DNA from 3 places in the Brevibacillus sp. 1238 genome. Region 2 is predicted to be linked to each of the others. Evidence: riboswitches for the same ligand, from Rfam matches in the RefSeq annotation. Region 2 holds a riboswitch; each other region holds the start of a gene.
The links. Region 2 has a riboswitch for cyclic di-GMP ahead of M2298_RS15160 (methyl-accepting chemotaxis protein). Riboswitches for the same ligand answer to the same signal wherever they lie in the genome.
Positions count from the first base shown of each region.

Region 1: it holds a riboswitch for cyclic di-GMP, as region 2 does, so the genes downstream of both, M2298_RS27060 (GNAT family N-acetyltransferase) here and M2298_RS15160 (methyl-accepting chemotaxis protein) in region 2, are expected to answer to the same signal.
Region 3: it holds a riboswitch for cyclic di-GMP, as region 2 does, so the genes downstream of both, M2298_RS02270 (methyl-accepting chemotaxis protein) here and M2298_RS15160 (methyl-accepting chemotaxis protein) in region 2, are expected to answer to the same signal.

Region 1 is NZ_JARXWC010000021.1:13,953-17,232, forward strand. Features, by position in the region: gene M2298_RS27055 (methyl-accepting chemotaxis protein) at 131-1,594, opposite strand; gene M2298_RS27060 (GNAT family N-acetyltransferase) at 1,596-2,144, opposite strand; cyclic di-GMP riboswitch class I at 2,385-2,468, opposite strand; gene M2298_RS27065 (hypothetical protein) at 2,663-2,845, shown strand; gene M2298_RS27070 (TrmB family transcriptional regulator) at 2,951-3,280, shown strand, end outside.
Region 2 is NZ_JARXWC010000005.1:337,113-340,392, reverse strand. Features, by position in the region: gene M2298_RS15165 (methyl-accepting chemotaxis protein) at 1-1,120, shown strand, start outside; cyclic di-GMP riboswitch class I at 1,343-1,443, shown strand; gene M2298_RS15160 (methyl-accepting chemotaxis protein) at 1,516-3,280, shown strand, end outside.
Region 3 is NZ_JARXWC010000001.1:500,859-504,138, reverse strand. Features, by position in the region: gene infC (translation initiation factor IF-3) at 1-449, opposite strand, end outside; gene moaA (GTP 3',8-cyclase MoaA) at 712-1,737, opposite strand; cyclic di-GMP riboswitch class II at 1,926-2,008, shown strand; gene M2298_RS02270 (methyl-accepting chemotaxis protein) at 2,157-3,280, shown strand, end outside.

The DNA of each region.
Region 1 (3,280 bases), on a different contig from region 2:
GAAAAAATAATTTGATGGAAAAAAGTTGAGGTTCGTTCACAGTTGTAACAATTAGGTAACATTATTGCCATAAATGCAAAAAACTGCCCTCAAAAGAGGACAGTTTCAGTGGAATTTTTGCCAATGGTTTTTACGTGTTCAAGCCGCGAATTTGTTGCTCGATCTTTTCGAAGCCGCCAGATACTTTGACGATCTCTTCTTTTTGGTCAGAGACGAGCACGAGAACTTCTTCGAGGCTTTCCTTGTTCTTGTCGGTAATGTCTGCGTTGACTTCGACTTTTGCATTGACTTCCTGGATCATGCTGTGCACGTGGACGATGAACTCTTGCAGATTTTTGGTTTTTTCCGCGAAGTTGTGCATGTAGTTGTCCACGTTTGTAAACATTTCTTGGACCTCCATAATGCCTTCGCTGTTCTTTTCAAAAGACACCTGGGACTCGGAGATCATGTCGGAAACGAGCTTCATTTTTTCGCGAATCGTCATCAATAAGGTCGAGATCGATTCGGAGGATACTTTGGAAGACTCGGCCAGCTTGCGCACTTCATCCGCTACGACGGCAAAGCCACGGCCATGCTCACCGGCTCTGGACGCCTCGATGGTGGCATTGAGTGCGAGCAGGTTGGTCTGTGCCGAAATATCGGAGATCGTTTGGATGATTTTTTCAATCGATTCCGTTTCTTTGTTCAGCTCTTGAATCAGTCGGTTCGTATCCTGGATGTCCTTGATGAAGCGTTCAAAGTCGCTGCCGATGTTATTGATGCGCTTGCCGCTTTCATTGGTCGCTTCTTTCGTCGATTCTACGTAATCGTGCATCTCTGTGACAGAACGAGTCATGTCTTCTACCTGGAGATTGGTCGTGCCCATCTCGCGGCGCAGCTCGTTTGTGTTGTCGGTTTGCACAGAGAAGGAGCGCATGATTTCCTGAAGGGAAGCGACGGTTTCAACTGCCCGGACATTCACGCCATCCGTCACCTTGTTCAGATTCTCCTGGTATTCCTGCACAGAGCTGAGCGATTCGTTGATCTGATCCAAAATGCGTTGCAGCGATTCTTTGGAAGCGATCGCCTGTTGCTTCTGTTCTTCGCTTTCCTGTTGCAGTCTGTTGTTGAATATCGCGTGCATCATGCTTGTTGCCGATACGAAGCAGAAGGTAAGCAGGTAGTACATCAAATGAACCGGATTGGAGGTATAAAAAATCGCCTCGCCATTTGTCAGGAAGTAGTACGTGACGATCCCGAGCGCTGCCACGATCGTCAAAATGTTGATCAGCCTGTCCTGATAAATCCCCATGACGGCTACGAAGAACATGATGGTCATAATATTGACCAGCCAAGGATCAAGCCCGGTAATTATGAACATGAAGATGCCGATTACCGCGAAGTTGAAAAACTTCATGAATGGAGCCATTTTGTCGCGCCACGCCGGACGATTGGACAAATACGCGAACGGCGCCAGCACTCCGTACAAAATACCGAGCACAGTCAAGACGAAGGAAATCGGCACTCCCATGATGAGATTCACGATTTGCACCACGGTAATGATGCTTGCAAAAACAATGACGACCCAATTATTTCTTCTTTGTAAAAGTTCCATGTCAGCTAACCTCAACTTTTATTTGTTTGCAAAGCGTTTGATACCAGGAAAATGCGGGATGGTCCTTGCTTGTATAGGCTTCCTGCAGGTGAAAAATGGTCGGGATGGCGTTCGCCCCTTTGTAATAGACCATATCCTTCACTTGTGTCGCTTTGACGTTGTATTTTGTATTAATCAACTGAAAAAAAGCCGGGTCTGCTAAACCGACTGCATGCGTATAACCGTGTTTTTCAGCATAATCGATCATGAGGGCAACGCCCCAACGTCCCAGTTTTCCACGGTATTTCGGCAAGACAGCGAAACTGTCTACTTCCACCACTTTCATATCGGCGCTCAACACGTCCTGAAACAAATTGCGGAGAAAAGCAGAAGATTTTTCATGTGGCGTAAATTCAAAAGTACCGCCTGCTTCGTCATCTTCTGACAATAGCAAATAAGCATCGGAACCATTTTTGACGTATTCCATTTCAAAGCCCATGGAGGTCCAAACGCTCTCCTTGATTTGGTGAAAACTCGCCAAAGACTCTACTGAATCAACCAGTTTGTACATAATACTCCACTCCATTTTTATCTCTCTTTTGTTTTTTCATGTACAAGTTTACTGTTGATAGATGGACTGGCGCCTCCTTTCTATGAGATTGCACACAAAACGGCCATGACCGTTTTGTTGACCGCAAGCGGCCACATCCAATTTCTTGAAAAACGTCGAGACGTTTTTCACACAAAAAAGGCCATTCCACACACGGGAACAGCTTTCAGTCACCATCATCGCACAATTACGCACATGATGTATGGCAACCCGGCTGTCATGGTCGAAGACTTTAGACCCGTGGTTTTGCGTCGCCACCTTTCGATGACTTTGCCTTTGTCATTCAGTTTGCGAAAAATGTATAGTCATGTCGAATCATGCAAAATATAATCCAAAAGAAACAGTCTTGTCAAGTTTTGGTAGGGTAAAAATAACCAATTCTTTATAAAAATAGTCAGAATTAAGGTAACGGTAAGAGTAGCGTAACAAAATTTTACCATCCATCCGATAAAGATAGAGAGAAGAGGAGGGATGAGAGGATGGCAGAGACGAAAACAATCGAATTTCACTTTTCAGGGGGAGAAGTGATCCGCATTGAGACGACAGAACCGGAAGAGATCATCCAGATGGTCGCCAACCAGAAAGATGGATGGCTCCAGTACGACGATATCGTCATCAATGTGCGAAACGTTTCTTATATTAAAGTGAAAGAAATCGCTTAACAGCATGTGTGAAAAAAGCTCTCGAATGCCGAGGGCTTTTTTTGTTGCATGTTTGGCGGGAGAGGTATTATAGTGAGTATAAGACTAACGACTAAAGAGGACGATATGGACGACATTTACAAAGAGTTGCAAAAGCTCGGTTTTTCCCAATACGAGTGCAAGGCTTACATTGGCTTGTTGAAGCATTCTCCGATTACCGGATACGAAATCAGCAAGCGCTCCGGCGTACCGCGCTCGATGATTTACGAGGTCATAGGCAAGCTGCTGGAAAAAGGGGCGGTCTATACGGTGCCTTCAGAGCCTGTGACTTACGCGCCGCTTGCGGCCAGAGAGTTGATTCGCAGATTGCGTGGACAGTTCGAGCAGTCCTTCGACTATTTGGAAAAAAGCTTGTCCGCTTTGGAGTCTGAGCAAGAAGTCGATGTGATTCGCCGA
Region 2 (3,280 bases):
CGCGATGTCAGTTGTAGCCATCATTACTGCGAATCTAGGTCAATATCTGAATGTTTATGCAGATGCAAATAATGTTCCGCTCGTCGTGGTTGCCATCATCACGATCTATGTCGCAAAGCTTAACGAGAACGTGTATTTGCAAGCGGAAAGCCGGCATAAGGAAACGCTGTTTGCTAAACAGCAAATCGAGCAAATTTTTGGTAAGGTGTTACATTCGGTGGAGACGCTTAAACAATTCAGCTTGTCGCTAAAAGATAATGTCCTTTTTACGGAACGCGTCTCTCGGGAAGTATTGACGTCTTTTTCCGAGGTGGCTAAAGGCGTGCAACTGCAGGCAGCAAGTGTCGGCGATATCTCCAACTCCGTACAAGATTCAAATCATGGAGTTCAGCGAGTAGCCGCCAGTTCGCAGCGCATGAAAGATTTAACATTAGCGACTGTGAAGGTAACGGAAGAAGGAAATGAACAGGTGTCGACGCTAACGAAACAAATGGCTCATATCAGTACGATCATCGATAAAACCGTGACGTTGATGAACGAGCTTCATGAACGAAATCAGCAAATCGGTTCTGTTCTTTCCAAGATTAGCGAGATCTCCAACCAAACCAACCTGCTGGCCTTGAATGCTGCCATCGAAGCAGCGCGTGCGGGAGAGCACGGGCGGGGTTTTGCCGTGGTTTCTGATGAAGTGAGGAAGCTGGCTGTCCATTCACAGCAATCGACGGAAGAAATAGCAGGCATATTGGTGGATATCCAAAATAAAACAAGCGACCTTGCCAAGCAAATCATTACCGGACAAGCCGCTGTTGTAGACAGTCAAAACGCTGCGCAGCACACAGAATCCATATTAAAACAAATTACAAATAACGCGAATAGCGTTGTCATTCAAGCGGGCGAGGTTGAGACGCTCATTCATGCGTTGGAGAATGGCTCGCTGCGGATTGTGGATGAAATCACCCAGATTTATAGCGTAACGGAACAATCGAGTGCGTCGGTAGAGCAAGTATTGGCGAGTGTAGACGAACAAACAGAACGGATCGAACAAATTGTGGCAAGCTTTAGAGAGCTGGAGCTGCTTACCGATACGTTAAGCAGCTTGGCTGTGGAGTCTGGGAAGTAGCTATGATCTGATAGTATCCCCTTTAAGTAGACATGGCGTGAAAAGCGCACAATGGTTTACTTGGAGGGGCTTTTTTGTAATTTTATGCAAGAAAAGTAGTTTAGCTATCAAACAAATCGGGTAAAGATTTCGTGTGGAAAAAAATCCAAGGCATTATTTGAAAGTTAACCCACATTTTTACTTTCGTGTGCTATAGTAAATTTATAAACAAAATACGACAAAAAATGACAAAGGCAAACCTGTTGAAAGGCAGGGACGCAAAGCCACGGGTCTAAGGCAAGCAGATTGCATTTCTCTGCTGCTACGATAGCCGGGTTGCCATGCCGAACGCAAAAAGGCTGTCCGGGTGGCAGTCTTTTTTGTTGTGAAAAAAAGGATAGGAGGTACACCGTGTGATGGAATCAAGTCTAAAGAAAAAGTTAATTGTCGTTATGTGCCTGCTTTTGATCATCAGCTTGGGCACGGTATGCGGGGCCAGCTACTACAGCTCTTCGCAATTGCTATCATCGAGCCTGGACAAAGAAGCGGAACTGACAGCCAGCAATCTATCCATCCGTATCGACAGCTTCTTCCAGGAAAAAATCGGAATCGTGGAAACAGTCGGGGAGATGATGTCCTCAGACAACAATTTCGAGCATGACTTGAGGCTGATTCAGGAAGCGCAAAAGAAAAACCCTGAGTTTGAAACGTTTTTCTTTTCCTATGACTTGAGCGGCAAAAAGGTCATCAACTTCAAAGGAGAGGAAACCAATCCTTCCGACCGTCCGCATTTTCAGGAAGCAGGAAAAGGCGAAGGGAAAATCATCGTATCCGAGCCGGTTGTTTCCCAACGGACAGGCAATAACATTGTGACGGTCATTTTGCCATTGATGAAAGACAACCGCCAATACGGCTATGTCGGCTCTACTATCCCAATCAATGAGATTCAAAAAACGGTTTCCGAAGAGAAATTCGGGCACAGCGGCTATGCTTTTCTCGTCAGCAAAAAAGGAACGTATATCTGGCATCCGAATAGCGAGTTCATTTTGAAGCAATCCGTGCTGGAAAGCGACATTCCCGAGCTGAAAACGGCATTTGAAGCGACGCAGCAAGGCGGGCATGGAATTATTCAATACCAGCAGGAGCAAACAGCGCAGTTCTCCTCGTACGCATCGACGAAACTGAACTGGGGCGTATTCATCACGGCTCCGGTCAAAGATTTGCACGCTCCGGTAAATGAGCTGTCGATCAAGCTGCTTGCGATTTCACTGGTTGTGTTGGCGCTCGGGATCATTTTCGTATACTGGCTGTCTGTTCGCCTGGTGAAACCGATTCAGCGTCTGAACCAAGTGGTCAATGTGGTGGCGCAAGGGAATCTCACGCAGACCGTTACGGTAGACGGCAAGGATGAGCTTGCGGTGCTTTCCCGTGACTTCAACCAGACTGTTGCCCACTTGAAAGGTCTGATTGAGGGGGTATCGCAATCTTCCGAGCAGGTGCTGCGCTTTACTCAGGAAGTATCGGCAGGCATTGAGCATGCGACGGAAAACGTCAATCGCATCGGGCAATCGATCAATCAAATTGCAGGCGGAGCGGAAGCGCAGGCGACCAGCTCCAAAGATGTCGCGCTGTCCATGAATGATATGGCAGCAGGGATCGTGAAAATCGCCGAGACATCTGCGCATGTTTCCGAGGCGGCGCGCGAGGCTTCGGAACAGGCTGAGCAAGGAACGACTGTCGTGGAGCAGGCGGTGCGGCAAATGGGCAGCATCGGCGAAGGAACGACCAAAGCAACTGAGGCCATCGAACGTTTGAACAGCCGCTCCAAGGAAATCGAAGGGATTCTCGATACGATCAGCCAGTTGACGTCGCAAATCAACCTGCTCGCTCTCAATGCGTCGATTGAGGCTGCGCGGGCTGGCGAGCATGGACGAGGCTTTGCCGTCGTGGCCGGAGAAGTGAAAAATCTCGCTCACCAATCCGAGGAATCGGCTGCGAAAATAGCGACACTGATTCACGAAATCCAACAGGATACCCGTCATGCCGTCGAAGTGATGAACACAGGCAACCGCGAAGCGCACGAAGGAATCACGATGATTGAAGAAGTCCGGGAAATTTTTGCGCATATTTTGGAGTCTTCCCGCAATGTTGCTGCCCATATTTTGGAGGTGTCAGCAGCAT
Region 3 (3,280 bases), on a different contig from region 2:
GGTTTACGCTCAGGCGTAGCGAGATCTTCACACTGGGCAGCCACACGTTCCATAACGCCAAGGCCGATTTCGGAGTGGGTGATTTCACGTCCACGGAAACGGATCGTACACTTCACCTTGTGATGATCCTCCAAGAACTTGCGGACGTTGCGAAGCTTGGTTTGAAAATCGTGTTCCTCGATGTTAGACGAAAAACGCACTTCTTTCAGCTCGATGATCTTCTGGTTTTTCCGCGCTTCTTTCTCCTTTTTCGCCTGCTCGTACTTGAACTTTCCATAGTCCATGATACGGCAAACAGGCGGTTTGGCTGTAGGAGCAACGTTTACCAGATCCAGTTCGGCTTCCTGGGCAATGCGCAACGCTTCCCTAAAAGGTACGACTCCCAATTGGCTCCCGTCAGCACCGATCAAACGGACTTCACGGGCACGGATCGCTTCGTTGATTAACATTTGATCCTTGCTAATACTTGCCACCTCCGTCAATTTCGAGAAGGAACAAAAATGTGCGAACGCATCTGCGCCCGCACATATCTCACCTAAGCAATTTCATCAGATCCAAGGATCTTTGCATAAGAGTTACCTGTCAACAGTCGTGGAAGACGTCGACGCAGGTGAGAAGCTGGGCGCCTCTGCTTGTTCTCGAAGTATGAAGTGTTTATACACTCAATTCATGATACAGGTTAGAGTTGTCTTTGTCAAGGCTTATCACACACTATCCTCCAATGTGCGACATTTCCACCTTGGGACGTTTTACGAGGCCAGGCGTCTCATCCAGCCGCTCTTCTGAATATCGTTCATCGCGCTTGCTCCAGATCGTCTGAATCTGCGCTCTGATCTCATCGTCGCTCGCTCCGTTTCGCAGCGGCTCGCGCAAGTCTTCTCCCGCAGAAGCGAACAAGCAGTTGTACATTTTGCCCTCTGCGGACAGCCTGGCGCGGGTACAGGTGGAGCAAAAAGCTTGCGTCACAGAAGAAATCAGCCCGATCTCCTGATCCCCGTCCTCGTAGCGATAGCGCGAAGCGACCTCCCCGAAGTAATTTGCCTCGATCGGAACAAGCGGCATCTCCTGGTGAATCATGCGGACGATTTCGCTGGACGGCACGACCTGATCCAGCTTCCAGCCATTGGAGTTTCCGACATCCATAAATTCAATGAAGCGCAAAGTATGCCCCTGCTCGCGGAAGTATTTGGCCATCGGCAAAATATCTTGGTCATTCACTCCCCGCTGCACGACCATGTTGATTTTCACGCCAAGACCTGCTTCAGCCGCCGCCCGTATGCCGTCCAGCACAGCTTCTACCGGATAGCCCCTGCCGTTCAATGTGCCGAACCGCTCGTTGTCCAGACTGTCGAGACTGACTGTCACGCGGTCAAGTCCTGCTTCCTTCAGAGCCTGCGCGTGGCGGACGAGCAACGAACCGTTGGTGGTCATAGCGATGTCGTGAATACCTGCTACTTTTTTTATCATTTCAATTAACACAGGCAAGCCTCTGCGCATGAGCGGCTCTCCGCCTGTAATTCTGATTTTCTGGACGCCAAGCGAGGCGAAAATGTCGGTCAGTCGAACAATCTCTTCAAATGAAAGCAGCTTGTGCTGCGGCAAAAACTCAAAGTCCGGTCCAAAAATTTCCGCAGGCATGCAGTATCTGCAACGAAAATTGCATTTGTCTGTCACGGAAATACGCAAATCGCGGAGAGGGCGATTTCGTGTATCAACGAGTGGCGACTGCTCTGGCATTGGCTGTCACTCTCCTTTTTCCTAGCGTATCATATCCACGATCGGGCGTAATAGCTTTCCTGCACTTTCGCCTGGTTGTTCCTATGCAAAACCATAATATTTTGCTTGAAAGTGTAAATAGCTCATTTTTGCTATTCCCTTTTTGAATTAATATAAGCTAATATGACTATATATTGTGAAATTGTATAACTGAAAGTGGAAGCGATGATCAGCGATTTGTATGTGGGCACTTGAATGGCTGGGAGTGAGTAGTGCAACCGACCCTATTATTGCTGTAGGGTCGGTTTATTTTATCCCAGAACATTTGTCGTGTCCACTATCGCCAATTCACTCACCAAAGCACCATTGACGTATGCTCTCTTCCCCCGTTTTGAAGCGAACGACTAAAAAAGAGAAAAGCAAAGAATCCGGAGGTCTGCATGCAATTTTTTACGAAGAAAACAAAGCCATGGACAGAGTACGTAAAATCCTCTCACACGACTGACATCGATCAAGTAGGAGAACGAGTAAAGGAGCGCTTGTCCTTTTTAGGGGTGGATCAAGACACGCTCGCCCATGTCAAAAATGCTGCCGAAACGCTTTCGCCCTTTAAAGCGAAGATTGTCGACCAATTTTACGGCGCAATCACGGCTGTTGATCAATTGCAAAAACTGATTCTCGACCACTCAACACTAGGAAAATTGAAACACACATTGGAGTTGTATCTTGAACAGTTTCTGCAGGCGAATGTGGATTACGAATACGTGAAGACGAGAATTGTGATTGGACAAGTTCACAGCCGCATTCATCTGACAGCCGATCATTTTATCTCCGCTCATCATATGTTGATTCAGATCATGACATCGATCTTGATGGAAAAATGGAGCCATCAGCCGCATCAAATGATGCAAATGGTCACATCCGTCCAAAAACTGGCAGCGTTCGATCAGCAACTGATCGTGGAAGTATATATGGAAGAGACGTTCAAATCATTTTTGTTCGGCATCTCCGACATGTTGAATCATATGACACAGCTCGATACGACCAAACAGCTCATCTCGGGCATGGACGAACAAATTGAGGAAAGCCACAGCGTGACAGCAGCTACGGAAGAAATGAGCGCTTCCATTCAGGAAGTGGCCAACCACGCTATCAAGGTGGCGGAAGGAACGGACGATGCCGTCCACTCCGCAGAACAGAGCAGGCAGATCATCAATGCCGCGCTGGGAGACATCCGGCAAGTCGGGCGCGTCTTCGAAGAGGTCATGGGCCGCGTCAACAAGCTCGATCAGGAGATTCACCAGACCCAGGATGTCGTGCATATTATTCGGGAAATCGCCGAGCAAACGAATCTGCTCGCCCTCAACGCCAGTATCGAGGCTGCGCGGGCAGGCGACCAGGGGCGCGGCTTCGCCGTTGTCGCCTCAGAAGTTCGCAAATTGGCCGAGCATACAAAAGAACAAATCAGCCAAATTACAACCAATATGGCATCGTTGCAGCATGTCTCCAATCAGGTGACCCAGCAAATGGACGATACAGGCAAACTGGTTGAGCGCTGTGTGAG